DNA from 4 places in the Lysinibacillus sp. ACHW1.5 genome. Region 1 is predicted to be linked to each of the others. Evidence: riboswitches for the same ligand, from Rfam matches in the RefSeq annotation. Region 1 holds a riboswitch; each other region holds the start of a gene.
What was found. Region 1 has a riboswitch for cobalamin ahead of L6W14_RS11075 (glutaredoxin family protein). Riboswitches for the same ligand answer to the same signal wherever they lie in the genome.
Positions count from the first base shown of each region.

Region 2: linked by a shared signal. The riboswitch ahead of L6W14_RS20960 (hypothetical protein) and the one ahead of L6W14_RS11075 (glutaredoxin family protein) in region 1 are both predicted to bind cobalamin.
Region 3: linked by a shared signal. The riboswitch ahead of L6W14_RS02500 (ABC transporter substrate-binding protein) and the one ahead of L6W14_RS11075 (glutaredoxin family protein) in region 1 are both predicted to bind cobalamin.
Region 4: linked by a shared signal. The riboswitch ahead of L6W14_RS13575 ((2Fe-2S) ferredoxin domain-containing protein) and the one ahead of L6W14_RS11075 (glutaredoxin family protein) in region 1 are both predicted to bind cobalamin.

Region 1 covers NZ_CP091777.1:2,247,793-2,255,118, forward strand. Annotated here, with positions in the region: gene L6W14_RS11060 (DUF2089 domain-containing protein) at 620-985, shown strand; gene L6W14_RS11065 (SHOCT-like domain-containing protein) at 998-1,384, shown strand; gene L6W14_RS11070 (hypothetical protein) at 1,394-1,675, shown strand; cobalamin riboswitch at 2,020-2,198, shown strand; gene L6W14_RS11075 (glutaredoxin family protein) at 2,316-2,540, shown strand; gene nrdI (class Ib ribonucleoside-diphosphate reductase assembly flavoprotein NrdI) at 2,537-2,896, shown strand; gene nrdE (class 1b ribonucleoside-diphosphate reductase subunit alpha) at 2,893-4,986, shown strand; gene nrdF (class 1b ribonucleoside-diphosphate reductase subunit beta) at 4,974-5,942, shown strand; gene dut (dUTP diphosphatase) at 5,955-6,392, shown strand; gene L6W14_RS11100 (LysR family transcriptional regulator) at 6,602-7,326, opposite strand, start outside.
Region 2 covers NZ_CP091777.1:4,177,211-4,184,536, forward strand. Annotated here, with positions in the region: gene L6W14_RS20935 (lysophospholipid acyltransferase family protein) at 1-138, opposite strand, end outside; gene L6W14_RS20940 (putative RNA methyltransferase) at 218-1,051, opposite strand; gene L6W14_RS20945 (MATE family efflux transporter) at 1,054-2,421, opposite strand; gene L6W14_RS20950 (tyrosine-protein phosphatase) at 2,556-3,323, opposite strand; gene L6W14_RS20955 (ABC transporter substrate-binding protein) at 3,469-4,419, opposite strand; gene L6W14_RS20960 (hypothetical protein) at 4,403-4,960, opposite strand; cobalamin riboswitch at 5,118-5,316, opposite strand; gene L6W14_RS20965 (glutathione peroxidase) at 5,441-5,986, opposite strand; gene L6W14_RS20970 (hypothetical protein) at 6,068-6,622, opposite strand; gene ytvI (sporulation integral membrane protein YtvI) at 6,713-7,326, shown strand, end outside.
Region 3 covers NZ_CP091777.1:531,526-538,851, forward strand. Annotated here, with positions in the region: gene L6W14_RS02495 (acyl-CoA dehydrogenase family protein) at 1-531, shown strand, start outside; cobalamin riboswitch at 589-772, shown strand; gene L6W14_RS02500 (ABC transporter substrate-binding protein) at 909-1,877, shown strand; gene L6W14_RS02505 (FecCD family ABC transporter permease) at 1,874-2,875, shown strand; gene L6W14_RS02510 (adenosylcobinamide amidohydrolase) at 2,872-4,332, shown strand; gene L6W14_RS02515 (cob(I)yrinic acid a,c-diamide adenosyltransferase) at 4,345-4,908, shown strand; gene L6W14_RS02520 (heterodisulfide reductase-related iron-sulfur binding cluster) at 5,270-7,326, shown strand, end outside.
Region 4 covers NZ_CP091777.1:2,712,436-2,719,761, reverse strand. Annotated here, with positions in the region: gene L6W14_RS13600 (S8 family serine peptidase) at 1-1,749, opposite strand, end outside; gene L6W14_RS13595 (energy-coupling factor ABC transporter ATP-binding protein) at 1,897-2,733, opposite strand; gene cbiQ (cobalt ECF transporter T component CbiQ) at 2,730-3,503, opposite strand; gene L6W14_RS13585 (energy-coupling factor ABC transporter substrate-binding protein) at 3,509-3,781, opposite strand; gene L6W14_RS13580 (energy-coupling factor ABC transporter permease) at 3,785-4,531, opposite strand; cobalamin riboswitch at 4,680-4,865, opposite strand; cobalamin riboswitch at 5,116-5,298, shown strand; gene L6W14_RS13575 ((2Fe-2S) ferredoxin domain-containing protein) at 5,444-5,815, shown strand; gene cobJ (precorrin-3B C(17)-methyltransferase) at 5,820-7,326, shown strand, end outside.

The DNA of each region.
Region 1 (7,326 bases):
TCTCCGTATAAGCAGATGGATATTAACGACTTATACGGAGTGTTACATGCGTTACAATCGTTTCTGAATCGCTCATATTTTTCCTCTCCTTTATGGGTAAATGAAAGGTACAAAATCAACTATGAAAGCAAGAAAAAATCCCTCCAACTGTGCATTGGAAGGATTAGTCTTTCTCTGAATTAATGCGATTTGCCATTTGTGTCATGACAAATAAAATGCAAACTGATAGTTAAAAATGGATAGACTAACCCTATATTTTGTGTTTGAAATCATTCAATTCAAATAAAAATATAGTTTAGTTCTTCATTGTCCATTCATCAGTCCTCTCATAATTGTCTTTTTATAGTAACAAATTTTTTTACAGAATACAATGTAACCTTATTTTCAATTCTAAACTGTCATTCTCTAACTAATGTCGCTAGCTACAAGTAGAAATAGAAAACACTACATAGAGTACTGCGTAATGATGCTTAAGACAAGCAATACAGCAATGATTAATTAACATTTTTAATTCAGGAATTAATTTTATTTATTTTTTAATTAAAATTATTAATTTTATTATTTACATCTTTAATTTCTTTGTTATATAATCAGCTTAACTTAAAGGAAGGAGTTCACTATGGCTTATCAAGTAATCACAAATTGTCCTGTCTGCAGTAAAACATTGAAAATTACGAAGTTACAGTGTTCTCATTGTCACACGACCATTGAAAATGAGTTTGAATTGTCGAAGCTAGCATCCTTATCACAGGATCAGCTTCATTTTGTGGAAGTATTTTTAACCTGCCGAGGAAATATTAAAGAGGTTGAAAAGGAACTGGGGGTTTCGTATCCAACAGTTCGAGGCAAGCTAAATGATATTATTTCATCCCTTGGCTATGCTCAAAAGAAGAAAAATGAAGTAGATGAGAAAAAAATTGTAAGCATGCTGGAAAATGGCGAAATCACAACAGATGAAGCCATAAAGCTCTTAAAAGACGAATAGGGAGGAACGACCATGAAAGAGGAAATTACAAAAGTGTTAACGATGATTCAAGAGGGCAAAATTGATGCGGATAAAGGATCAGAGCTGATTCAAGTGCTACAACAGAAAGAAGAATCAGAGAATAAATTTGTGGAAAAAACAAAGTATTTAGATAAAACGTTAAAGGTTCGTGTTGTATCCACCGAAAATGATAATGTCACGGTAAATTTACCAATTAAACTTGTCAAAGCCGTATTGATGGCAGGACACAGCATCGCTGCAAGTATTCCGCAATCGGAAAAATACGTAAAAGATATCGACATCAATCTTCTTCTTGAAGCGATTGAAAATGAACTAGATGGACAAATTGTAGATATAAAATCAGCAAACGGGGATTCCGTTGCAGTCTTCATTGAGTAGAGGCGACGAATGATGCATGTAAAAGTGAAAGCAAAAGACGTTCGCTTTACCGTCCCTGTTCCCTATACTGTGCTAACCATTATCCTCTCCATTTTAACTTCTAAATGGATACAGCAACAAGCCAATAAGTGGACAAAGGCATACTTCGATAAAAAGAAAATAGACTTTACCTTTCCGCTCATCGACAAAGAAATGCTAAAGCCGATTATCAAGGAACTACAAAATTATAAAGGACTTGTGCTAGTCGATGTCAAAGCTCAGGACGGGACTGAGGTTAAGGTTAGACTATAATCCCAATGATAGAATGGTAAGAGCATGTTATGATAAAAGCATGCTCTTTATTAATGTAATGATCATTATTTCAGGACTTACGATAGAGACAACTAATTTTCAATGGTACATAAAATAGAAGATTTCTTAAAACTACAAATTAGAATTCAAGATCCATTTTAATAGAAAATCACGTACATCGTTAAAAATAGATTTTTGATTTGGGTATAAGTGATTAGTGGTAATCTATTTGGAACTACATAATTTAAAATACTGAATAATCCAAAAATAAAGAAGTTTAGAATCATGATTTACTTTTCATTTGAAGGATGGTACACTTAAAAATATTGAACAACAACTATATATTGTGTTCGTTTTACAAAGGTACTACTACATGTAGTTTAAAAGGGAAGTTCGGTACAATTCCGACGCTGTCCCCGCAACTGTGAAGCTGACGATGATTACAACCACTGTGCATTGGCATGGGAAGGGAATCAGAGAATGAAGCAAAGCCAGGAGACCTGCCTTTATAAAACAAATTTATCATTTCTTCGGGGATTAAGAGATGGGAACGTCAGTATTTTTGGTATGTTAACGTTTCCATTTAGCCTATCTCTCTAGAGGAGATAGGCTTTTTTATTTTATGAAAAGAGGGATTTCTATGAAACTTTATACGAAAACAATTTGTCCAAAATGCCTATGGGTAAAATCTGAACTACAACGTGCAGGACTTGAAGCTGAAATTGTTAACATCGATCACGATGAACAAGCAAAGCAAACGATTATTGACGCAGGTTTTTTAAGTGTGCCTGTTTTAGAGATGAATGAAACTTTTATAGGAGATGTTCAGGAAATTGTTTCTCAAATTGAGTTGATTGCCCTATGATTGTTTACGCGAGTCGTACAGGTAATGTCCGAAATGTTGTATCCAAATTAAAGGCAGAATGTATCGAGCTCTCGGAAGAATTGCGATTGAACAAGCCATATCTCTTAATTACCTACACAGATGGTTTAGGTGACATTCCAGCAAAGGTACAACGTTTCTTAGAAAAAAACAGGGATTTTTGTAAAGGAGTAGTTGCCAGTGGTAATAGTAACTTCGGTCATCATGTATTTGGTGCTGCTGGTGAGAAAATCGCTGCTACCTATCATGTACCCTTAGTAAGGAAATTAGATTTACGAGGTAATCAAACGGATTACGAAGCAATACAAACGTTTTATGAAACGAGGGTAATGAGATGAAAACCTATTTAAAGCTTAATAATGACGTACTGAATCGTTATAGTACAACTGGATTACTGGAGTTAGAAAAGGACCGCGAAGCTACGCGCCGCTACTTTTTAGAGTATGTTAACGTACGTTTGCGTTATTTTATAGATATTGAAGAAAAAATCCGCTATTTAGTTGATGAGGGCTACTATGAGAAAGCCTTTATCGACATGTACGAAATGGAATTTATTAAGAAGCTGTACAAGAAAGCCTATGATTATAATTTCCGCTTTCCATCCTTTATGAGCGCAAGCAAATTTTACGATAGCTATGCTATGAAAAGTCGTGATGGGGAAGAGATCTTAGAAAAGTATGAGGATCGTATTGTCATTATTGCTTTGTATTTAGCTCAAGGAAACACGGCTTTAGCAGAACGCTCTGTCGAAGCAATGATGGAAGCCTATCAGCCTGCAACACCAACTGCTTTAAATAGTGGTAAGAAAGCACGTGGTGAATTAGTCAGCTGCTTTAAATTATCAATGGATGACTCCATGAATAGTATTGCTGAAAATATTGGCTATTGTTTAGAGCTATCACGCCTTGGTGGTGGAGTTGGGGTCAACTTAACAGATTTACGTCCATTAGGTGATCCAATTAAAGAGATATTAAATCGTGCAAGTGGTGTCATCCCAGTAGCAAAACTGTTAGAAAATTCTTTCAGTTATTCGAATCAGTTAGGGCAACGAAATGGCTCAGGTGTTGTCTATCTAAATATTTTCCATGCAGACATAGAAAATTTCATTTCATCAAAAAAACCAAATGCTGATGATAAAATTCGCCTCGCTACCCTTTCAACAGGGATTATTATACCTAGTATTTTCTTCGAACTGATGAAACGTGATAAGGATATTGTTTTGTTTAGCCCATACGATATTTTTAAAGAATATGGCAAACGTATGTCTGAAATTTCTATTTCAGACATGTACTACGAGCTACTTGATAACCCTAAAATTCGTAAAATTAAACGTTTAAATGCACGTAAGCTTTACACAGAGGTGAAAAAAGCACAATTTGAATCAGGCTATCCGTTTGAAATCTTTGATGATAATGTCAATAAGGTACATCCTTTAAAAAATATTGGACGTGTCAAAATGTCCAATTTATGTACAGAAATCTTACAAGTACAAGAGACAAGTATCATTACGGACCAGGATCAACCAAATGACTATGGATTAGATGTATCGTGTAACTTAGGTTCCATCGATATCCATGCAGCAAGTAAAGTCAATGATTTCGGCGCATTAGTCGATACAGCCATGCACCTATTAACGAATGTATCGCAAATGACGCACATTAAGAATGTTCCGTCTGTTGCAAAAGCCAATCAATTAATGCATTCTGTAGGGCTTGGCTGTATGAACCTCCATGGGCATCTCGTGACAGAAGGCATCCTGTACGGCTCAAAAGATTCCATTGATTTCATGGATCACTTTATGGAAGCGATGAACTATTATTCACTGAAATCTTCGATGGAAATGGCGAAAGAAAAAGCTGCAACCTTCTACCGATTTGAGGACAGTGATTATGCATCAGGTAGCTATTTTGACCAATATATCAATAAAACGGAAGAAGAACTATCGCCTTCTGTGTTGAAGGCGCTTGGCAATATTCCAATCATCACAAACAAGATGTGGGAAACGTTAAAGCAGGATGTAATGCAGTACGGTCTATTCCATTCCTATCGTTTGGCTATTGCCCCAACTGGTAGTATTTCATATATTCGTAGCTGTACGGCTTCAATCGCACCATGTACAGAGCGCGTAGAGGTTCGTGATTACGCCGATAGTAGAACCATTTATCCAATGCCTCATTTAACAAATGACAATAGTCATTTATATGTGGAGGCGTATGATGTAAATCCGTATGATTTAATTGATTTATATGCAGCTTCTCAAAAGCACGTTGACCAAGGTATTTCCATGACGCTTTATGTAACGGACAATTGGACAACCGAACAATTGGCTAAAGTATACATTTATGCGTGGATAAAGGGCATTAAGTCTGTTTACTATGTTCGTCAACGATTACAAAGCTTAGAGGAGTGTGTAGCATGTCAAATATAATTTATGAGGCAGTCAATTGGAATAAGGCAACAAGTGAGCTTGCCCAAATCTTTTGGGACCAGCAATGGAAGCAAATTTGGTTTCCAGAAGAAATTGCGGTCAGCAAAGATATTAAACAATGGAAAAGCTTTGAGCATCAGGACACATATAAAAAAGTATTTGCAGGATTAACCTTACTGGATACTGTACAAACAAATATCGGGATGAATCGTGTTGCTGCTTATACAGACGATTTACAGGAAAAGGCTGTCCTAACCGTTTTTGATGCATTCGAGGCGATACATGCCAAGTCCTATTCTTATATTTTCACAACGCTTTGTACAAACGAAGAAATCGACGAGCTATTTGAATGGGTCAAGAAAAATGAATTTCTACAGTATAAGGCCAATAAAATAGCAGACATTTATAATAGTATTGAAGAAGGCAATCCAGAGAGCTTATGGAAAGCGATGTTTTCATCCGTTATGCTTGAATCTTTCCTGTTTTATTCTGGCTTTTTCTATCCACTATACTTAGGAGGACAAGGCTTCCTACGAAACAGTGCCGAGATTATTTCACTCATCTTGCGCGATGAATCTATCCATGGGGTAGCAGTTGGATTTTTTGCTCAAAATTTATTCAAGCAATTTTCAAAGGAAAAGCAAGAAGAGCTACATTTATGGGGCTATGAGCTATTATTAGATTTATATCAAAATGAAATGAAGTATACAGATGATATTTATGCGGAAACAGGATTATCACCTGAAGTGCGAGCATATGTACGCTATAATGCTAATAAAGCTTTAATGAATGTCGGCTTTGAAGCCATGTTCCCAGAAGAGGAAGTCAATCCAATTGTGATGAATGGTATTCGTAATGAAGGCTCCACATATGATTTCTTTTCACAAAAGGGTGCTACCTATGCCAAGGCAAAAGTTGCGCCAATCACAGATGACACATTCAATTTTAATCGTTAAGGATGAAGAACAATGAATCTAGAAGTAAAAATTAAAAAAGTTCACGCTGATGCCATGCTACCGATACAAGCCAACCCTGGTGATGCAGGCATGGACCTCTATTCCATAGAAGCAGTAGAAATCCCAGCAGGCGTAGCCAAACTCATTAAGACAGGTATTCAGATTGAGTTACCTAAGGGAACGGAAGCCCAAATTCGACCAAGAAGTGGACTAGCATTAAAGCATAGTGTAACCGTACTGAATAGCCCAGGCACTATAGATGAAGGCTATAGAGGCGAAATCGGTGTTATTTTAATCAACCATGGTCAAGAACCGTTTATCGTAGAAAAATCAATGCGCATTGCTCAAATGGTTATACAATTTGTTCCTTCTATTCAATTAGTGGAAGTAGATGAATTATCTCAAACGGTCCGTGGAGAATCTGGATTTGGTGCAAGTGGTACGAAATAGTGTACCTAAATATAAACCTCATAAAGTTTACTTAAAAATCCTGCGAAAATGCAGGATTTTTTTGTTACCGTTGCTCATAGCAGAAGGAAATAATAGGGTTCATATGGAATGAAGTCATGATAGCGAATTAAAGGAGTTAATAATCATGAAAAAGATATGCTCAGGTATTTTCCTTATACCTGATACTTATTTTTATAAGATTTATCCATTTAATTACTTTTTTCAATGTTATATCGAATTTGCTCTAAAAATCTACTTGCTGCTTGAGAGAAAACTTGATGCTTTTTCCAAATGATATTTAAGTTCGCTTTTAAACGAGGATGAAAGGGCTTAAAACAAAGTAAGCTGTCTCCTGATGTATTGATCAGCTTATCTAAACATAAGGCATATCCAAGATTTTCTTCTACCATAATGGCAGCATTGTAAAGTAAATTATAGGTTCCAGCAATATTTAAATTTTTAATATCTTGCCCAAGCCAGCCTGTCAGCTCATTTTCTACTGTTGTTTGTCGTGAAATTAATAAAGGCTTATCAATTAAATCAGTAGGTTGAATAAACTCTTTAGTAGCTAAAGGGCTATCTTTGCGCATTAGGACGCCCCAGGTATCAGTAGCAGGCAACTGCATGTAATCATATTTTTGTTTATCGGTTGGTTCAATAACAATGCCAAAGTCTAATAAGCCACTGTCTAATTTATCTGTAATATCATCGGCATTTCCACTGTATAAATGAAATTGAACTGCTGGATGATTTTGGAGTAATTCTTTCAGCGTCTGCCCAATAAAACGCATCGCTTCCGTTTCTCCACCACCAATGTATATTTCACCACTTATCATTTCTGTTGATTGGTTAAAATTTGCTTCAGTTTTATCAACTAAATCCACAATTTCTTTCGCTTTTCTTAATAAAAACATTCCTTCGGTTGTTAAAGTAA
Region 2 (7,326 bases), 1.9 Mb from region 1:
AATATCAACATAGCCGGTATGTGTACAAGCTATAATAAACCCACCCTCTTTCGGCAAGTTTTCTTCTCCGTATACACGAGCCTTTGAACCCATTAATTTTAATATTACTTTGACAACATTTGCTGCTAGTTTATACACTGTTACATTCCTACCTTATTCAATAGTTATTCCCATTGTAATCGAAAAGACCAGTATACTGCAATTGCTGGTGACCAACTTAAACCTTCCCTACTAATAGATCCACATCAATCGTGATTTCATTTAGTTCAACGGCTGTTTGTTCTGCTTTATGCCAACCCATTGGTGTCATTTCTAATAGCGCGGGTACTAGCTCTTCCGAAAGCGGTAAAGTATAAGTTACACGTTCTACGTTTACCTCACGAAAACTATCTTGAAAACGAGCTACAATTTGTTCATTAGAGTAAGTTTCCTTGTTTGAATCTGCATATAATTGAGCACGCAGTTCCCTCAAATAACCACTTTGCGGTACAACCTTCACAAGACAGCCATTCGGTGTAAGAAGTCGTTTAAACTCCTCATAATTTGCTGGTGATAGTATATTTAAAATGGCATCGAAACTCGCTTGAGCAAATGGACTTTTAGCTAAATCCCCTACACACCAAATTTGTTGAGGATAATGACGTGCTGCAGCCAAAATGCCCTCCTTCGCTATGTCAATTCCAACGCCAATACCATGATCTCTATCATTCATAATGCGAGCTAAATGTGAGCCCTCTCCACAACCAGTATCGAGCACCGTTTTTGCAGAGCTAATAAGCTCACCGATTCGGGCTTCTACAGCATCATAAATCCCACTATCAATAACAGACTTGCGGGATTCAAAAAGGCCCTTACTATATTTAGAAGCGGCGTTATGTGTCAGCATATTGACATAGCCTTGTTTCGCAATATCAAAGGAATGGTTAGAAGTACAAACCAATCTCCCCTGCTCATAGACATGCATTGATTGCTGACAGATTGGACAAGCAAAAAGGGTGATATGTTGATCCATTAATGCCGCCCCGATCGCACGTTTCGATAATGCGCCCATTTCTATGCCTCCTTTTTGTCGTTCGGTGATACAAGAGCATAACGCTCCCATTTACGACTTTTCCATCTAAAGTATACGATAATCGCCCGCACCCATTCATCTGCTGAAATGGCTAGCCAAATTCCGACCAAGCCCCAATCCAATACAAAGACAAATAAATAGCCAAGCGGCAGGCTCATGCAAACCATTGATAGAAAACCAATTTTCACAGGGAATCTAGCATCCCCAGAAGCGCGTAAAGAGTTAATGACCACGATATTCATTGTGCGACCAGTCTCTAGCAAAATACTTAATGCTAACACGGATGCCCCAATCTTAATGACTTCTGGATTATCAGTAAATACCTGCATAAGTGGCTTACGGAATAGCGTAACGACTGCGAGCATAATAATCGTAAAAACAAATGCTGCACGAACACTTTTCCATAGCTGATGATACGCCTCATCTTTTTCTCCTGCACCTACATGACGACCAATAATAATGGCTGTTCCTGTACCAATGGCAATTGCAAATAAATATGTAAACATCGAAATATTCATAGCATATTGTCGTGCTGCTAGTGTTTCTGCTCCTAAGTATGTCGCATAATATAAAAAGATGATTTGGCAAAATTGATAAAGTACCTGTTCAAACGCAGATGGTAAACCAATGTTTAGTATTTTCCTCACATATTCCTTTGAATACTCAAAATAATATTGTAACTTTACGCGCACTTCCATTACCTGAAACAGTAACCAGAAAAATACTAGGACAGCTAATCCGCGACTAATGACAGAGGAAATAGCCGCTCCTTTCACACCAAGCTCTGGTAAACCTAAATTCCCAAAAATAAGACCGTAGTTTAGCACAACATGTAAGACGTTCATGCCAAGTGAAACGTACATAGTTTGTTTTGTCCAACCATGTACACGAATAATTGCAGCGAGTGCATTAATAATAGCCTGTAAGAAAATAAAACTCCCAATGATGGCTAAGTAACTTTGTGCATAGTGGAGTACTTCTCCCTGCAAGTTCATCATTGTCATTAAATGTCTCGCAAAGAAGAAAAATAAAATACTCATTAAAAGCCCCACGACCAAATTCATCGTGACCGCTAACGCCGAGATCTTGGCTGCTTCAAAAAAGCGTCTGGAGCCTAAATACTGAGAAACAACAATAGATGCACCATTGCCCACTACCTCCAGAATCAAGATGGCAATATGGATATATTGATTGGCTGCACCTACTCCTGATACAGCATTATCCGATAAAGCACTGAGCATAAAAGTATCGGCTAGTCCCATCAACATAAATAGAAAAACCTCTAAGAAGATCGGCCATGTTAAATGGAATAGACTTAACTTATTTGTCTCTTTAATTGTGTCTGCCAATACTTTCACTTCTCCTATTTTTTCTTAAAAATCTATTGTATCTTATCACAAATATTCAGACTGTAAAGAGATTTATAGGAAGACAGCGCTTCCACATAAAAAATCCCTCTCACATCGTGTGAAAGGGTCCATTTTTAAATCAAGCAATAGGATTGTAATTGCTCTCGTTTTTCAATTGTTAGGCCAAATTCCTGCTCTAAAAACCCAGTCTTAGAACCATAGCGACGATCCATCGCATCCAATGCTGCTTGTAAATAGTCTTCACGGGCGGACATTAATGCATAAAATTGCAGTAGTTCTTGCTCATTATACTGATGCTGAATAGCCTGAGCCATTCTTTCTACCATCGGACGTAAATGTATATTAGTATCTAAATAGTCCTCCATGATAGTCTCCTCAGGTACATCTAAAGCTAGTAAAATAAGTGCTCCTCCAATACCCGTTCGGTCCTTACCAACTGCGCAATGATGGACAAGACCTAGATTATTAGGATTTTGAATCGTTTGCATTAACTCTTTAAATGAAAGATTGTTAAAAGGCATTTGTGCATAAAAATCCCGAAACATCTCAGGGCTTACCACTTTATAGAAATCTCTACCACCAGCATTGGTAGGCATTTCAAAAGCATGATTACCCTTCGCTGGGATTTGTATATATTGAGCATACGAGAACACTGGGTTAGGATTATGATACGCCTCATTGTTATCGCGATAATCAAAAATGGTTTTAATCCCTAATGTTTCAAATAGCTCTTTATCTGCCAGTGTCATTTTTCCAAGAGCAGCTGAGCGGTAAAATAAACCTTTTTTTACCCTACGCCCATCTTTTGTCTTATATCCACCCATGTCTCGGAAATTATAGACTGCCTCAAATGGAATTACCTTTGTCTCTAATTGCTCCAATCACTACACCTCCTAAGATTATTAAGCATACTTACTTTTATTTTAAAGAACAAACTACATTAATTCCAATTTTCACGCTAGGTAATAATTTAAACCACATAAAAAATGCTAGCTGAATGGCTCACAGCTAGCATGGAAACATTTCTTATTTAAATAATTCGGGGTACACAGCTTTCGCTACTAATTCTACAGCTTCACCAATACGCGGACCAGGTCGATTAGAGATATCTGTATCGATGGACAATACCGCTTTGTTTTGAATAGCTGTCACAGTATTCCAACCATCTCGTTCAAGAATTTCTCCTATTGGATCTTCTGTATCGTTTACTGTTGTTAAAATAACATCTGGATTTTTCGCAATAACATCTTCCTCATTCACTTTTGCCCAGCTATTCAAGTCAGAAAAAACATTATTAACATTAGCTGCATCTAATATTTCTTGCTGGAAAGTGCTAGAGCCTGCTGTATATATGTCTGGCTTAGGGCTAACCTCTAAATAAACATTTTTCGGCGTTTTTACGTCCTTCACCTTCGTTTGTACTTCAGCAATTTTCGCCTTGATCTCTTCATTTAATTTATTTCCTATATCAGCAACATCCATCACAGCAGCAATTTGTTCGATATCTCCATAAACATCATCGAAAGTTGTCGCAGATTGAATAACAAACACTTTAATTCCTGCGTCCTCAAGCGGCTTTAGGGCATCCTTATCACCGATTGTATAAGCAATGACAACATCTGGCTTTAACGCTATAATTCTTTCACTGTTAAAGTTCGTAGTATCAGAGACACGTTCAATTTTTTGTGCTTCCTCTGGATAAGTATCGTACTCAGTTGCTCCTACAATTTTATCGCCAACACCTAAAGCAAACAAAATTTCAGTATTACTTGGTTGTAAAGATACAACTGTTTTTGGTACTTCTTTAAACTCTATTTCCACTCCACGGTCATCTGTCACTTTATAGCTTGTTTTCTCTGCGTGTTGTGTATCTTGCGAAGCATCTTTATTTTTTGTATCTTCAGCAGTGCCACAGCCTGCTAATACCAGTGCAAGTAAGAGCACTGATAGCCATTGGAAATTAAATACTTTCTTCATTGTTATTCTCCTTTTTCTTTTTCATTGGGTAGGATTTACTAATAAACGGTATTTCAGCTATTCCAGCTTGCTGATTCATAAAAACAGCCATGACAAAACATACATTAGCTAATAAACCAAGGTAATCGAAAAGAATAGCAGGAACCTCTCGTTCTTCTGATACTTTGTGTAAAGTACGATATGATTTTTTTGCTTCACTGCGACAAAGATGTAAGGCTGCAGCGGCCTCTGTTCCTTGAGGTAAAACAAAACTTTGAATCTCTTCCTTCACATGGCGAACGTAAAAATCATAACGCTCACTTAACCAAGATAAATCCTCTTCAGTTACTGCTAATTTCCCACGAACTGAGCCATTCACATGATACGCCATAGGTAACATAAGCAATAAATCCTCAGCAACGACTTGAACATCCTCTTTTTTTACCGCAGCTAATGCAACTCCTAGATGTGTTGTAAGGCTATCTGTTCGAATTTCAAAATCGACCGTTGAAGCTTTCTCACGCATAAATGGATAACAAGAATAACGGGCATCTTTTTTCACTTGCTTCCCCCCTATTTTCTATAATGAAAAATTCTTATTTGAAAGGCATAAAAAAGTCGCTCCTTTTTGCAAAGGAACGACAAAAATAACATAATGAGCCATCAAACTGGACAAAGCCTATGTATTTGCCGTATATCCTCCTAGCTTCCGAGAAGTTTTTATACGTTCAAATAAAGGTCGGTCTCCTGGCTTGTACAGTTCGTCACATGAAACGAATGTGTTATAAAGGACCTTCCCATCTTCTTTGAGACAGTGGTAAATCTTTATAATGGCTGCACTTACAGTTGCGGAAACAGCTCCGGTTTTTCACCGGATTCCCGATTATGCTAATTAGCACCTTTATTCTGCAAGAATATTTCATTTGTAAAGCAGTTTATCATATATGCTTCAGAAAAAATAGCTGTACTCAGTTTTAAAATATAGCAATATTTCTACTTGAAGAGAAAACCCTAACAAATTTTTACATTATTAAGAAATTTACTATAATAGTGTTTCAATTGCTTTTTCAATATCGAGCTGTGAATCTGTTGGTTCAAAGCGTGAGACGGTCTTACCATTAGCATCTACTAGAAATTTTGTAAAGTTCCAGCGAATATTACGACCATCTAAAAAGCTTGGGGCAAGTTGAACAATTGCTTCTGCCAACATTTTCTCCTGCATACTTGCCTTCCCAAACTCTCGGTAATCCACTTCATGCTTTAAATAATTAAAGAGTGGATGGGTAGCCTCTCCATTTACCTGTACAAGCTCAAAAATCGGGAATGTGACCCCATAGTTTACCTTGCAGAGATGCTTAGTTTCCTCCCCATCTTCAGGATTTTGATGGCCAAATTGATCACAAGGGAATCCAAGAACTACAAAATTCTCTTTTCCATATTTATCATACATTTTCTGTAAGTCTTCAAATTGATATGTAAATCGGCATTGGTTTGCCGTGTTAACAATTAACATTGTTTTTCCACGATATGTTTCCATCGATAAAATTTCGCCATTAGGCTTCCGAACTAGATAATTATAAATGCTCATGCCATAATCCCCTTTTTTCATTCATTATAGTTGACTATTCTACCGCTCATCAAAGAATTTGCACAAAAAAACACCACCTCGCTACTTTGAACGGATGGCTGACTTATACTTCTTTTTATATTTAGCATCTTGTTCTTCATTAATTAAACGATGGGCAATATCTAATAATTTCGAGTCATTTGTTTGATCATATAGCTTTTTAAATGACATAATAATATCCTGACGAATAAGAGATGGCTGTTTTTCATCTATACATGTTTGAAATCTTTTAGCTAGATACGATACAACCAAATCTCTTTGTACTGGACCCGCTTGTCCAATTTTCCAAATTGCTTGTAATGCATGCCTTGCTGTAGCAGATTGCTCATCGTAAGTCACAGCCCAAATCTTTAAAAAATCCTCCAAGACCCTTTCTTCTGGATCACTTTTTGCAGCTAAAGCGCATAAAATTTGTGCAGCACGTGCACGAGAATAACCATTATTGTATGTAAGTGCTTTTACTAGCTGTTCCCAAACTGCATATGTCCAATCTACAGGTTCCTGCATAATTTTCATTAATTCCTCGTAAGATTCATATTGAATATCGCGATCATGCTCTGTTAAATTACTAAAAAGTTGCAAAATCTCTTTTTCCATAATTCATCCCTACCTTTATTGATTCAGAACGTAATAAAATTTGATTTATGGTACACTTAACTTAATTTTTTTCGCAAAGAAGGTGAGTTTATGAATAAATTTAATGCTAGGAAATTGATTTTTCGGTTGATTGTGATTATATCCCTACTTCTAGCTGCGTATTTTGTTATCCCAGTGTCCATGCCTTTAATCCTTGCTGGGATTAGTGCATTTTTCTTAGAACCACTTGTCATGTTCGTTAAACGGAAATGGAAAATGTCACGGAAAATAGCAGTTGCTTTTATTTACATAGTGAGTGTAATAGTTATATCTATTATTTGTTATCTGTCCATTACCCAAATAATGACACAAATAATTTTACTGTCTAAGCAAGCTCCCTATTATATTTCCAAGCTATCAGATATGTGGCTTCATATGCAAGAAAATATTTCTAAATATACAGAAGACTTTCCACCTGAAGTAAGTGCTTCGCTTCAAAAAACCACAATGGATTTCATAAAGAAAGTTGAAGAATCCTTTTTAAGCTTCTTTAATTATAGCAAAGTTTCTGCCTTCTTTTCAGAGATACCCAGCCTATTCATCAGTCTTCTCGTTTATATGATTGCGCTATTCCTATTTATGCTTGATTTGCCTAAGTTAAAGCAAATCACTTATAAATATTTAAAGCCCAATACAGCAAAGAAGATAAAAATTATTTTAAATCG
Region 3 (7,326 bases), 1.7 Mb from region 1:
TATATTGCCATTATGAAAAAGGAAACGGCAGAGCAAGCTGTTCACTATGCTAGTGAGGCAATTGAATTACATGGAGGTAATGGCTATATAGAAGACTTTGTAACGCCTCGCTTATTAAGAGATGCGCAAGTATTGACGGTGTGGGAGGGGACGGCTAATATTTTGGCCTTGGAACTCATTCGTTTAGTAGATAAGTTTCATGCCCATGAACTGTTTGTACAGGAGATGGAGGAACGATTAGACAAATTAGCTAACAGTTCATTAGTACAAATTGTTAAAGAACAATTGGCGAATATGTCTGTGAAACTCCAAATTTTTAGCGCTTTAGACGAAGCAACGAAAACTTTTGAAGCAAAAGGTGTGGCGGAAAAAATGGCGCACCTTTATGAAAGTGTCATAGCGGTTGAGTGGGCACATAAATTTGGTGGGAAATATGAAAAACTAGCGGACATTTATTTAGAGCAGACATGGTCATTAAGAGAAATGGGTGCACAAATGAAAACAGTTCAATACTTTTCTGAAATTGTATAATGGCCGGGGAGTCGTCTTGAATGGAGGCGACTTCTTTCATTTTCATGTATAATGAAATCAACTGAATATTATAAAGGTTCTTTACTTAAGTAAAGTGAAAAGGGAAATCGGTGTAATTCCGATGCGGTCCCGCCACTGTAAGTGTGAGTTTTTTCAAATGATGCCACTGAAGATTTCGGGAAGGCTTGAAAAATCGCAAGTAGCACTAGCCAGGAGACCTGCCTTTATAACGACATGACAACCTACGAGGATAGGGTGGTGGATTTTGTATCAGTTTTTTTGGTGCGATTTTGCCCCCTCATCGATCAAAGATGAGGGGTTTTATTTTGATGTAGAATAAAGCGAAATGTCGCACGGATCAACGAAGGAGGATTCACATGAAGAAATTTTGGAAAATAGGATTATCAGCATTTTTAGCAGTAGGCTTGCTAGCTGCTTGTGGGCAGGAAGCAAAAGATAACAAGCCATCTAACGAGCAGCAAACACAGCAAGAAACAGCCCAGGTGGATGAAGCAACATTCCCAATGACGATAACAGATGCCCTTGGTAAGGACATTACACTTGAAGCACCTCCTGAGAAAATTATTTCACTTATTCCGAGTAATACGGAAATCCTTTTTGGACTAGGTTTAAATGATGAAATAGTTGGTGTTACGGACAACGACGATTATCCGCCAGAGGCAGCTGAGAAGGATAAGGTTGGCGGTATGGAATACGATATTGAAAAAATTATTGCTTTAAAACCAGATATCGTTTTTTCACACGAATCTAGCATGTCTCTTTCAGAAGAGGCTATTGCACAGCTTGAATCAGCAGGTTTGAAAGTATTTGTTGTAAAAAATGCACAAGACTTTAATGAAACATATACAACAATTGAGCAACTGGGACGTGCTACAGGGAAATTACCAGAGGCAGAAAAAATTGTCGCGAATATGAAGGCAAAAGTAGAAGAAGTTTTGTCTAAAGTCAAGGATGTTGAACCCAAAAAAGTGTTAGTTGAAGCATCAGATGAGCCAGATATTTATACAGCTGGCAATGGTACATTTATGAACGCGATGCTTGAAATGATTAATGCAGAGAATGTAGCTGTAGATGGCGATAATTGGTATAAAATTGATGCAGAACAAATTATCGCAAAAAATCCAGATGTCATCGTGGTGACATATCATTATGTACCAGATATTTTAACGAAAATACCAAAACGTGCGGGCTTTGATACGATTAATGCCGTAAAAAATAATGCGATTGTGCAGGTAGATGAAAGTACGACAAGTCGTCAAGGGCCACGTTTAGCTGAAGGTCTAGAAGAATTAGCAAAAGCAATCTATCCTGAGGTATTTAAGTGAAAAACATAGCACTAGCCTATACATTAACATGTACGCTTCTTCTTATTAGCATCTGGTGTGGCGTAGCGATAGGCTCGGTTCATATTCCATTAGAAGTATTGTGGAATAAGGCGGTTGATGAAACAGCCGCCAATATCTTTTGGAAAATTCGTTTGCCTCGCGTGTTATTAGCGGGACTAGTAGGCGCATCTCTAGCTATTGCTGGAGCAGCTTTCCAAGGTTTATTAAAAAATCCATTAGCAGATCCATATACACTAGGGGTTTCATCAGGGGCTTCTGTTGGTGCTGTTTTAACGATCTTTTTTAGTATTTCTATACCTGTTGTCGGTTTGTATGCGCTGCCAACCTTTAGTATGATTGGTGCTATCATTACGATGGTAGTTGTTATGAGCTTTGCTAGACTCGTAGACCGCTCATTAAAAATGGAAACGTTGATATTAACAGGTGTTATTTTTAGTTCATTTTTAGGTTCCCTCATTTCATTAATGATTGCCTTATCTGGTGAAGAATTACGTCAGGTAATAGGCTGGCTACTTGGTTCTGTTTCGATGCGTGGTTGGCCATATGTCCAAATGATCATTCCATTTGTGATTGTAGGTTCAATAATGCTATGGACACAAAGACGAGAATTAAATGTCTTGTTGTATGGTGAAGAGCGAGCAAAACATTTAGGTGTTAATGTAAAGCGTAGTAAATATTTGATATTAGCAGGTGGCTCCATGCTAACTGGAGCAGCTGTAGCAGTTTCTGGCACAATTGGCTTTGTAGGATTAGTGGTGCCGCATATGACAAGGATGATTTGGGGTTCTGATCATCGCCACTTATTACCATTATCTTTTTTCAATGGTGCAACATTACTCATTATTTGCGACTTAGTAGCACGAACAATCATTGTGCCAAGAGAGCTACCAATTGGTGTCATTACGGCATTTATTGGAGCACCTGTTTTCTCCTATATTTTTTATAAGCAGCGAAGAAGCAAGGGGGTACGGGCATGATTGTTGTTGAACATCTATCAGGTGGCTATGAAGATGTACCAATCGTCAGGGACATTAGTTTTACTGTTGAAAAAGGAAAAATTCTTGGCATTCTAGGGCCGAATGGTAGCGGGAAATCCACATTATTAAAAGTAATGAGTGGTATTTTACCAGCTACTGCTGGAACCGTTTCGATTGATGGACAAAATATTCTTTCTTATCATGCTCGTGCTTTGGCAAAAAAAATGGCTGTATTACCACAGCTTCATGCAAATGCTTTCTCGAACAGTGTGAGAGAGGCAGTTTCACTGGGGCGCTACCCGCATCAAACAGGCTTTTTCTCGAGTTGGTCTGCACAAGATGAGAAGGCAGTTCAACATGCAATGCTTCAAACAGGTGTAAAGCGATATGAGCATACACCGATGGAATTTTTATCTGGCGGTGAACAACAAAGAGTTTTTGTTGCACAGGCATTAGCTCAAACAGCTGAAATCTTACTGCTGGATGAACCAACGAACCATCTTGATATTGCACACCAACGTCAAATTTTAGATATGGTTCGGAAGGAAGCCATGGAGTGTGGTTTAACAGTCGTTATGGTACTACACGATATGAATTTAGCCTCTCTTTATTGTGATGAATTATTGCTGATGGAAAGCGGACAAATGAGAGCACTTGGTGCACCACATGAAGTATTAATTGCCTCCCAAATTGAAGAAGTTTATCAAGCACGGGTGACTACATATGCTCACCCTGAAATACCAAAACCTCAAATTACAATGATGCCCGCAGCTACAGACTATCAGCAGCGAGCTGTCATCAAAAAAGAGCACTTTACGATAACTGAACAATATATCCAACTTCAATCAGAGCTTCCTCTGAAGACCGTATCTTCTGCAGTTCATAACCCAGGTATTGGCTGGCATAATTGCTTATTAAATCGCTCAGTTCCTGGTGATTATGTCATTAGCGATGTGAAACGAGAAGTTAAAGAATTTTTGAAAAGGGAAAATTTTTCATCTACAAATACTGTTGTTATGCTAACAGCAGTACCAACAGCTCTAGTGGCCATCAATGAATTTTCTGCACCTTTTGGCAGTATAATCGTAGCTGTAACAGCTGGCGTAGGCAATGCAGTTGATGTATCTCGAGTACACGAAAGACAAGATGAACCATATATTGGTACTATTAATACATGGGTTATCGTTAATGGTTGTTTATCGGAAGAGGCATTTTTTCAGGCATTGATGACAGCAACTGAGGCAAAAACAAAGGCGTTGCAATCAGAAAATATTCGTGATGAGCGGAGTGGAACAATTGCAACAGGTACTGCTACAGATAGTCTGTTAATTGCTGCAACTCAAAAAGGAGTAGAAATGCTGTATGGTGGCCCAATTACGGAAGTTGGTAAAATGATTGCAAAGGGTGTCTATGAAACAACAGTTCAGGCGATTAGGAATTATAAAAACCATTTTTAGGAGATGAGAGAAATGAAGCTTTACACGAAAACAGGCGATACGGGGAAAACAAGTCTAATTGGAGGACGGGTTGATAAAGATAGTTTACGTGTGGAAACATATGGGGCAATTGATGAATTAAATTCCTTTATTGGAAAGGCTGTAAGTGAATTAGATCAAGCGCTTTTCAAGGATATTTTAACAGACCTAGAGACAATTCAGCATGAGTTGTTCGATGCTGGTGGAGACCTTGCTAATGTGATGAAAGAACGTCATTATAAATTAACAGAACAACCGATTGAAGTACTTGAAGCTCGTATAGATGCTTTATCAGACGAAGCGCCACCTTTACAACGTTTTATTTTACCAGGAGGTGCACCAGCAGCGGCAACTTTACACATTGCACGCACGGTTGCACGTCGAGCAGAACGTGAAATGGTGACACTTATGAAAGAAGTTGAAGATGTACCAAAGGTTGTACAAAAATATTTAAATCGCTTATCGGATTATTTATTTGCAGCTGCACGTGTTGTAAATGCTCGCTTAAACGTAGCAGATGTTGAATATATTCGCAGTGGGAATGTTTTTAAAAAATAAAGTTTGATTTAAAAAATGTTTTTGTACAAAAAGTAAATTGCCAGGTATTAAGCTACGGGGTGGTATAGTTTGTGTGCAATTTTAGCAGATGTTCAAATGTCTACTGAATATGCGACATCCTACTAAGTAAAATAGTTAAGGAAAGTAAAAAAATGCTACTTTGAAAAAATTCAGGGTGGCTTTTTTTCTTGTAAAATGTAAGAATATAAAATTATCAGAAATATTTCCGTTTTATGTTGACTGAATGCTCACTCATTTATTAGAATAGGAATATAATGATAAAGTGAAGTACATTTCTGTATGAACTAGCAAATTCGTCACAAAGAGAGAAAATTACGACAAACTAAAGGGGGGACCAACCATGAGTCCATTATTAATTGCTAACATTGTCTTAACAGTCGTGGTTGTGCTTTATGCAGTAGGATTGTTCTTCTACCTGTTGAAAACACGCTATAAGTATGTGCAATTGGGGAAAAAGGTTGAGTTTGATGAAAGTGTTAAAGAACGACTTCGTTATATTATGGTCAATGTATTTGGTCAAAATAAGCTATTAAAGGATCCAAAGAGTGGTTTAATACATGTTATGTTTTTCTATGGATTTTTGATGGTACAGTTAGGGGCCATTGATTTAATTTGGAAAGGACTAGCACCTGAGTCACATCTGCCACTAGGCATTTTCTATGGTGTCTTTACATTCTTCCAAGAGCTAGTAGTTTTAATGATTTTAATCGCGGTAGTGTGGGCATTTTACCGCCGCTATGTTGAAAAGCTAGTACGTCTAAAACGAGGATGGAAAAACGGCCTTGTATTAATTTTCATTGGTGGCTTAATGGTATCTACATTAATCGCTAATGGTATGGGATTAATTTGGCATGGTGAGGGATTAACTTATACGGAGCCAGTTGCTTCAAGTATAGCTGCCATTTTTGGCTTCCTACCTACATCTGTGGCCGCTGTTGTGTTTTATGTAATGTGGTGGGCACATCTTTTAATTCTATTAACATTCCTGGTATACGTACCGCAGTCTAAACATTTCCACTTAATTGTCAGTCCACTTAATGTTTACATGAATCGTTTAGATCGTACGGGTACATTAACACCAATTGATTTTGAAGCCTTAGAAGAAGCTGGAGAAAATGCTGAAAGCGAAGAGGATATGCCTTCTATTGGGGTAGGACGCATACAGGACTTCACACAAAAGCAAATGCTCGATCTCTATTCTTGTGTAGAATGTGGACGTTGTACAAACATGTGTCCAGCAACAGGAACAGGAAAAATGCTGTCTCCTATGGATTTAATCGTAAAATTGCGTGATCATTTAACATTTACGGGCGCAGTTGTAACAAAACAAAAACCATGGGTGCCTTATCAATTCTTTGCCAATACAAAGGGTAACCAGCTTGCAATGGCAGCTGGTGCTGAAGGTGCTGTAATTGACGATATCTACAGCCCATCTTTAATTGGCGATGTCATTACAGAAGAGGAAATTTGGGCTTGTACGACATGTCGTAACTGTGAGGATCAATGCCCTGTAATGAATGAGCATGTTGATAAAATTATTGATCTACGTCGTTATCTAACAATGACTGAAGGGAAAGTAAATCCCGATGCTCAACGTGCAATGACGAATATCGAACGACAAGGTAATCCTTGGGGCTTGAACCGCAAAGAAAAAGAAAATTGGCGTGATCTAGATCCAACAATCCAAATTCCAACTGTAAAAGAGCTGAAAAAATCTGGCGAGGAAATGGAGTATTTATTCTGGGTTGGTTCGATGGGAGCTTTCGACAACCGCTCTCAAAAAATCGCTTTAGCATTCTGTCGTCTATTAAACGAAGCTGGTGTGAAGTTTGCAATCTTAGGTAATAAAGAGAAAAACTCTGGGGATACACCTCGCCGTTTAGGGAATGAATTCTTATTCCAAGAGCTAGCTACAGCCAATATTGATGAGTTTGAGAAAAATGACGTGAAGAAAATTGTAACAATCGATCCTCACGCCTACAATATCTTTAAAAATGAATATCAAGACTTTGGCTGGAAAGGTGAAGTGTATCATCACACTGAGTTATTAAATCAGTTGATTGAGGAAAATCGTCTAGCGCTAAACTATGAGGTTCATGAAACAATTGTCTTCCATGATTCCTGTTATTTAGGCCGCTACAATGATGTGTACGATGCCCCACGTGAAATTCTTCGAGGAATCCCTGGCGTGAAGCTTGTTGAAATGGAACGTAACCGTGAAACTGCGATGTGCTGTGGAGCTGGTGGTGGATTAATGTGGATGGAAGAACATGTAGGAAATCGCATTAACGTAGCGCGAACAGAACAGGCTCTTGCAACAAATGCATCAGTTATTTCATCAGGCTGTCCTTACTGCCTAACAATGCTAGAGGATGGTACAAAGGCTAAAGAGGTTGA
Region 4 (7,326 bases), 460 kb from region 1:
GAACGTGAAGTAATCTTGATCTTGTTGTTGATCTTTTGACAGTAATGTATAGTTTTTACCTGCTGTACTATATGGGAACTTTTTAATAGGCTCCATCGTAGACTTGTCTATTGTATCAATTGGCAAGTCCTTCGTCGTTTGTGCTGTAAAAATGTAAGTAGATTTGCCTTTTAAACTATAGCTTCCATTATGATCTTTGACACCAATGACAAGCGTTCCCTTTTGATCTGCTTTAAATAGATAACCTTCTTTTTTTCCTACGCGAACATCATTCACATGGATAGGCTCTACATCTCCAATCCCGCTATTTGGGTAGAAATATAAATCAAAGGCATAGTCGTATTTGTCAGCGCCTTTTAATGTTAATTGAGCATATTCATTTTCTTCTAAATCGACTTTATACCATTTCTTTTCGTCTTGCTGTTCAAAAGCACCCTGTTCTGTATTTAGCTTATTTTTAGCAAGGATCTTGGCGTTCTTAATACGATCTTCCTTTGTCTCTGAATAATGCTTAGGCAATTTATTTAAATCAAATTGTAATGCTTTTACAGGGTCAACTAATCCGTGACCATAAGTAAGATCATAGCCTTTCTCGCCCAAATCTTGCGCGGTCATTTCTAAAATCGCTTCTATTTGATGCGGTTTTAAAGATGAGTCTTTGGATTTAAGAAGAGAGGCGATACCTGCCACGACAGGAGAGGCCATGGATGTTCCACTAAATTTGACAAAAGATGATCCTTTCTTCGCATCATGAACGGTACTATAAATGTCTTCCCCTGGTGCAACAATATCCACAGACGGGCCGTAATTGGAGTAGCTTGATAGTTTGTTGCGTTCGTTTGTTGAACCAACACTAATGACACCTTCGTAAGAAGCGGGGAAGGAATATTCATCTGTCGATTCATTGCCTGCGGCCGCCACAATTGTAATCCCACTATCAATCGCCTTCTGAACGGCTTCCTTCATCAGGGGAGATTCACCATAGCCTCCTAGACTCATATTAATGACGTCAACGCCCTGCTCAATTGCATAAAGAATACCCTGTGCAATGATGAAATCATTAGCACCTTCTTTGCCATTAAATACATCAATTGGCAGTAACTTTGCATTCGGATTAATCCCATGCCCACCTACGCCATTATCTTTTGCTGCGGCGATAATACCTGCCACATGTGTTCCGTGATCGCCTGAATAGGTAGTATTAGCAGGTGCTGCTGCATTATAGGGTGGGAGTACTTGTGACTTTAGATCGGGGTGTTTAAAATCTACACCAGAATCAATGACAGCAACTGTGACATCATGGTTGCCTGCTAATTCTAGTGCCTTATCCATTTGCAGTAAGTTTAAATGATACATCTCTTGTTTTTTAGGATCAGCTTCTTTATTAAAAGAATGATAGATGTAACTAGGAGATACACTTGATATTCCGTTTTGCTTTAAATAGTAAGAGACGGCTTTTTCAATCGATACGCCTTTATTTAGTTGTACAACATCATACCCTAATGAAGGAATGGAGCGGATGACCTTGGAGCCAATTTTTTTATGTACGTTTTTATCAAGACCTGAATGCTTGATAACAATTGTATCCTTACTCATCCATTTTTCTTCATTCTTCTCTGTTTGTTTCGCACTGTTTGCCAGCATGTTTTTCGCTTTATGCTGAGGTGCCTCAGCAAAGGCAGAAGCAGTAGGAACCATGAGTGCAGCAGATGCTACAACAGCGACTGATTTTTTATACCAACTTTTCAATTGTTATCTCTCCTTGGTGTTATAAATTAAATCTCGACTATATTAATACGGACAAAGATTAGAAAAGTTTCGTAATGTAGGAAAATTTTTCTTTGCTATTTTAATTTTTGGTAGGTTTAACGAAAAAACCTAGCATTGTTAAAAGCTTTAGATCATTTCTATTAATTGTTGTAGCTCCTGCTTGGAACGAGGGATGTTGATATTTTCCTGCAATAGCTTCTTTTTTTGCAAAGCTATGACCATTTCAAAAATCCATGGACGTTCAAGATGCGCGCGATGTAACAATTCGTCTTCATAAAACAAGGTGATTGGATCACCGTTATAAATAATTTTTCCAGCCTCCATAACAATGATTAGATCTGCCCATTCATAGGCGAGAGGTATGTCATGGGTTGCTAGTAAAATGGTTCTCTCACCATCATCTAATTTGGCTAAGTATTGTAATACTTGTGTAGCATAATAATTATCAAGACCTGCTGTTGGTTCATCTAACAAAAGGACAGAGGGCTCCATCGCTAAAACACCTGCCATTGCTACACGTTTTTTCTGACCTACGCTTAAAAAATGAATGGGTTTATCAAGCAAATCTTCCACTTCGGTTTGCGCAACGGCCCATGCTATTTTTTCTTCCGTTTTTTCAGTAGACCAGCCGAGATTCAATGGGCCAAATGCTATATCTTGCTTGACGGTCCCTGAAAAAAGCTGATGATCTGCATTCTGAAAAACAATGCCGACTTTTTGGCGTAGGGCCTTTAAAGCTTTTCGACTATATTCCAGACCGTTGCCTTCGAATATAATCGTCCCAGCTGTAGGTTTTAAAATACCGTTAAGATGCTGAAATAAAGTCGATTTTCCTGCGCCATTATGCCCGAGTATGGCGATTTTTTTACCTTTTGGAATGTCTAATGTAATATCTGACAACGCCTTCGTACCATCCGCATAGGCATAAGATAATTGGTTGAGTTCAAAATAAAATGCTGTCATGTAAAATACCCTCCATATACGATGAGGACTAGTAAAATAGCTGCCATGCCTAGCCAATTTTTCTTGCTATAAGAGCCCATCTCTTGCCAGTAGACGGCCTCGCCTCCACGTGATTGTATGGCGTTGTTGAGCTCCCGGCTACGCTGAAACATTTCCACAAATAATGCCACAATAAGCATGGAGACAGAGCGTAGCCATTGCATCGGTGAATGATAGCCGAGACGTGCTTGCTGGGCGAGATGTATATTTTGCATGCTTTCTAAAAACATAAAAATAAAACGATAGGTTAGTTCGACGAGCTCCACTAATAAAGAGGGGAGTCGCCATTGTCGTAGCACATAACATATTCCTTGTACGGAAGTGGTTAGAATTAAAAAGTATAAACAACTAATGCTGCCAAGGACAATAAAGAACAGCTGTTGCGCTGCTAACACACTTGCATTCCCAATAAAGACAGTCCAATTCCTAAATGTAAACGACCAAATATGGGCAGGGAGTGTATTCGTTGATGATGTAAAGGAAAGTAAAATAGATACGAGACTTGTTAATAAGAAAAAGCTAGGTAGCAATAATAATTTGCCGTAGTATGCAAGCGGAATTTTTGCACCTAAAATGATAAAAGCACTCATTACTAAAAATGTAATGAGTGAAAGTCGTTCATCTCTCATGATGAGCGTTATGAGAAGTAGTCCAAGTGAAAATATCATTTTTTCTAGCGGATGAACGGACGCTAGCTTATTCAGATAGGCATACTTATCAATGAGTAACATAATGGTTAACCTTCTTTGTGTTTGCCACGCATATAGCCGATGAAGTAGCCAATAAAGCCAGCTCCTATAGCTGCCTGTAGCACGAATAATAAGCTTTCGATTTCACCACTTGGTGGCTCCCATAGACTTTCAAACCATGGTTCATATTCCGCATTGATTTCACCGATAGCTGCTTCTGCTTCTCCATCAGCACCACCAAATTCAGCACCTTTTTGTATGAATAAGGGAATGATGGCTAACAACACAACAATTGCTAATAACAATAAATTTTTTTTCATTTGTTAATGTGCCTCCTTTGTTGAGAAAACACGTAACGTTTTTAATTCGCTAACATTGTATTTTTTCAAGAAATTCATCACAATGACCGTTAAAATTCCTTCACTCACTGCTAAAGGAATTTGCGTTAAGGCAAAAATACCTGCAAACTTTGTAAAGGATGCCATAAAGCCTCCAACCTCTGAAGGAAAGGCTAGTGCTAGTTGTACAGAAGTCACAATGTATGTACCTAAATCACCAAGCATAGCTGCAAAGAATATGGCTAGTGAAAATGACAACCCTACTTTTTGAGCCCCTTTAAAGACAAAGTAAGCAATAAAAGGACCAACAATAGCCATAGAAAAGGCATTAGCCCCTAAAGTTGTAATTCCTCCATGAGCTAATAATAAAGATTGAAATAATAAAACGATTGTTCCAATTACACTCATTGCTAGAGGGCCAAAAAGTACTGTCCCAAGTCCTACACCAGTTGGGTGAGAGCAACTACCTGTAACTGAAGGGATTTTTAGGGCGGATAGCACAAAGGCAAAGGCTCCTGAAAGCCCCAAAAGCATTTTTGTTTCAGGATTTTCATCAATGGTTTTTCGAATAGAACGCAATCCTAGAATGATAAATGGGATAGAGATCACCCACCAAAAAATAGCCCATTCGATTGGTAAAAAACCTTCCATGATATGCATGGCAAAGGCACGTTTTGGCACGATTAAAAAGGCCAGTAAAAAATAACTAAGTTTCCACCATGATAATGTCAAAAAGCTTTCCTCCTAACTAATTAATAGATTTTTAGAATATTGCGTGCGTAATTAAAAAAAGCACTTCTCCTTAGGTGGAAAAGTGCATAGCTAAAAAAGCAAATAACAGTCTCATCTGCTAAGCCGCACACCTATCCTCGTAGGTTGAAACGATCACTTATTTTTCGGCAGGTCTCCTGGCTCTAGTTCAATGCTTTATAGGTCTTCCCATCCGTTGGACAGTGACATATTCTATAAAGCTCCCTATTACAGTGGCGGGACCGCGCCGGACTCAAACCGGCTTCCCTTTTAAGCAAAATGACAAGCACTTTGCACCGAAAAACATTCAAATTGTGAGATTTCACGACAAAGTGTAACATGAATTTCCATAAATATGCTATACCTTTTATGAAATTTTTTAAATTAAAGGTCAACGGTGAATATTCTGATAAAATTTTGTGTGCAAATTATATGATTGTATAAATTTCATACCTAGTTCCATTCAAAATTGATAAATTTGTCATAAATTTTTAAAGAAATATTGAAATTTTAAAATAATAAGATATGATAAAGACAGTTTTCTATTTAAAATTCTACTAAAAATTTCATATAAAACGTCAATAAGTGCTCGAATAGCTCGAGATAATAGGGAAATTGGTGAAAATCCAATACAGCCCCCGCTACTGTAATAGCTGATGAAATCGCAAAGCCACTGGTGCAAACTTGGGAAGGTGCGACAGTAAAATGAAGCTTAAGTCAGGAAACCTGCTTATTTGATTGTGCATGCAAACTTTTCGGAGGGAGAAGTTGAAGCGAAAGCGGGTACCTGTATTTCATTCTATTCGTTTTTATTTGGCTTCTACAAAACCTTTACTCTTCGTTATAGAGTAAAGGTTTTTCTTTTTCCAAAAAGCAAATGAGGGGAGACAGAAGATGACAACTTGGAATTTAGAGGGGATGAAAACACATCTCTTTATTTGCAATGGCAGTAGCTGCATGAAAAAGGATGGGGAGGAAATTACCTTAGCCATTCGAGATGAGATACAGCGGCAAGCACTCGATCAGGAAATACATACGACAAGAACGCGCTGTAATGGACGCTGCAAGGATGCTTGTGTGGTAATCGCTTATCCTCAAGGAAACTGGTATCGTGTGCCATCAACAGAGCATGCTAGAACACTAGTACAAGATTTACATCATGAATCCTTATACAACGAACATGTCTTTACACTTCGTGAAGGTACATTACAGCGTACTGCTCAAACAACTGCCATTAAAGGGATCGAAAAGGTGAAAGAGGGGTAACAACATGGCGCAAAAAGGAAAAATTTTCGTAGTAGGCTTTGGACCTGGAGATTTTAAGCATATTACGACACGTGCAGTAGAGGCTTTACAACAAAGTGATATGATTATAGGCTATAAAACCTATGTAGAGCTGATTCAAGATTTAGTAAGTGCAAAATCGATTGTTAGTACAGGCATGACAGAAGAAGTGTCGCGTGCACAGGAAGCCGTTCGTCAAGCCGAAGCAGGGAGCATCGTCTCAGTAATTTCGAGTGGTGATGCAGGCGTCTATGGCATGGCAGGATTAGTCTATGAGGTGTTAATTGAGCTAGGCTGGACAGAAGCTACAGGAATTGAAGTAGAAATTGTTCCTGGGATTTCTGCGATTAATTCATGCGCTAGCATACTTGGTGCACCTATTATGCATGATGCTTGTACAATCAGTTTGAGTGACCATCTAACACCATGGAATTTAATTGCAAAGCGTGTCGAGGCAGCTGCAATGGCGGACTTTGTCATTGCTTTATACAATCCTAAAAGTGGACGTCGAACAAGACAAATTGTCGAGGCTCAACGAATACTCTTAGAATATCGTTCGCCAGACACACCAGTTGGGCTTGTGAAAAGTGCCTATCGAGAACGTCAAGAAGTGACCATGACAACACTAGCAGAAATGCTAGAACATGATATTGGTATGCTGACAACTGTCATTATCGGGAATTCGTCAACATTTTTCTATGACAATAAGATGATTACGCCCCGCGGTTACCAACGTAAATATACCCTGGGTGAAGAGAAACAGCCATTACGTCCACATCAACGTTTACGCGAAGAAAATGAACCTTGGGCAATGAACCAAGAGACAGGAACAGCGCGAAATGACTTTACGGCTGACCCTAATGCAGGGCGCTTTAATAAACCCAGTATAGCCGCTACGCCAAAGCCGAAAAAAACAGCTCTTGAAATGGCTACAGCGGCACTTGCAATGGTAAAAGGGACAAGCGCAGTCAAAATAACACCGAAGCTTGTACAGCAAAAAATAGAATCTATTTTTGAATTAGCAGTAAGTCCTGGTGTAGCCAATAAGTTTTTTACTCCCCAGCAAATGATGACGTTAGCGGAGGTCGTTGGGGATGAGGGGACGATGGAATACACACCAGATCATCAAATTCATTTGAAAATACCAACGACTGCCCCTGAACAGATCACAGAGAAATTACAGGAAGTAGGGTTTTTATTAGCCCCGATTGGTGATGTGTTATCACTGAAGGCTTGTGATTTTTGCTACGGTGAAAAGGCTGATTCAATACCATATGCAGAGGAAATACAAGAAAAACTAGGCGGTATGTCCTTACCGAAGACATTAAATATTGGCTTTAATGGCTGTGGGATGGCCTGTTATCGGGCTGTATTTGATGATATTGGCATCGTCTACCGCAAAAGTAAATTTGATGTCTTTATTGGAGCAAAACCAGTCGGTCGTACTGCACACGCAGCACAGCCTGTTGTAGAAGGGCTGGAGCCTGAGCAGC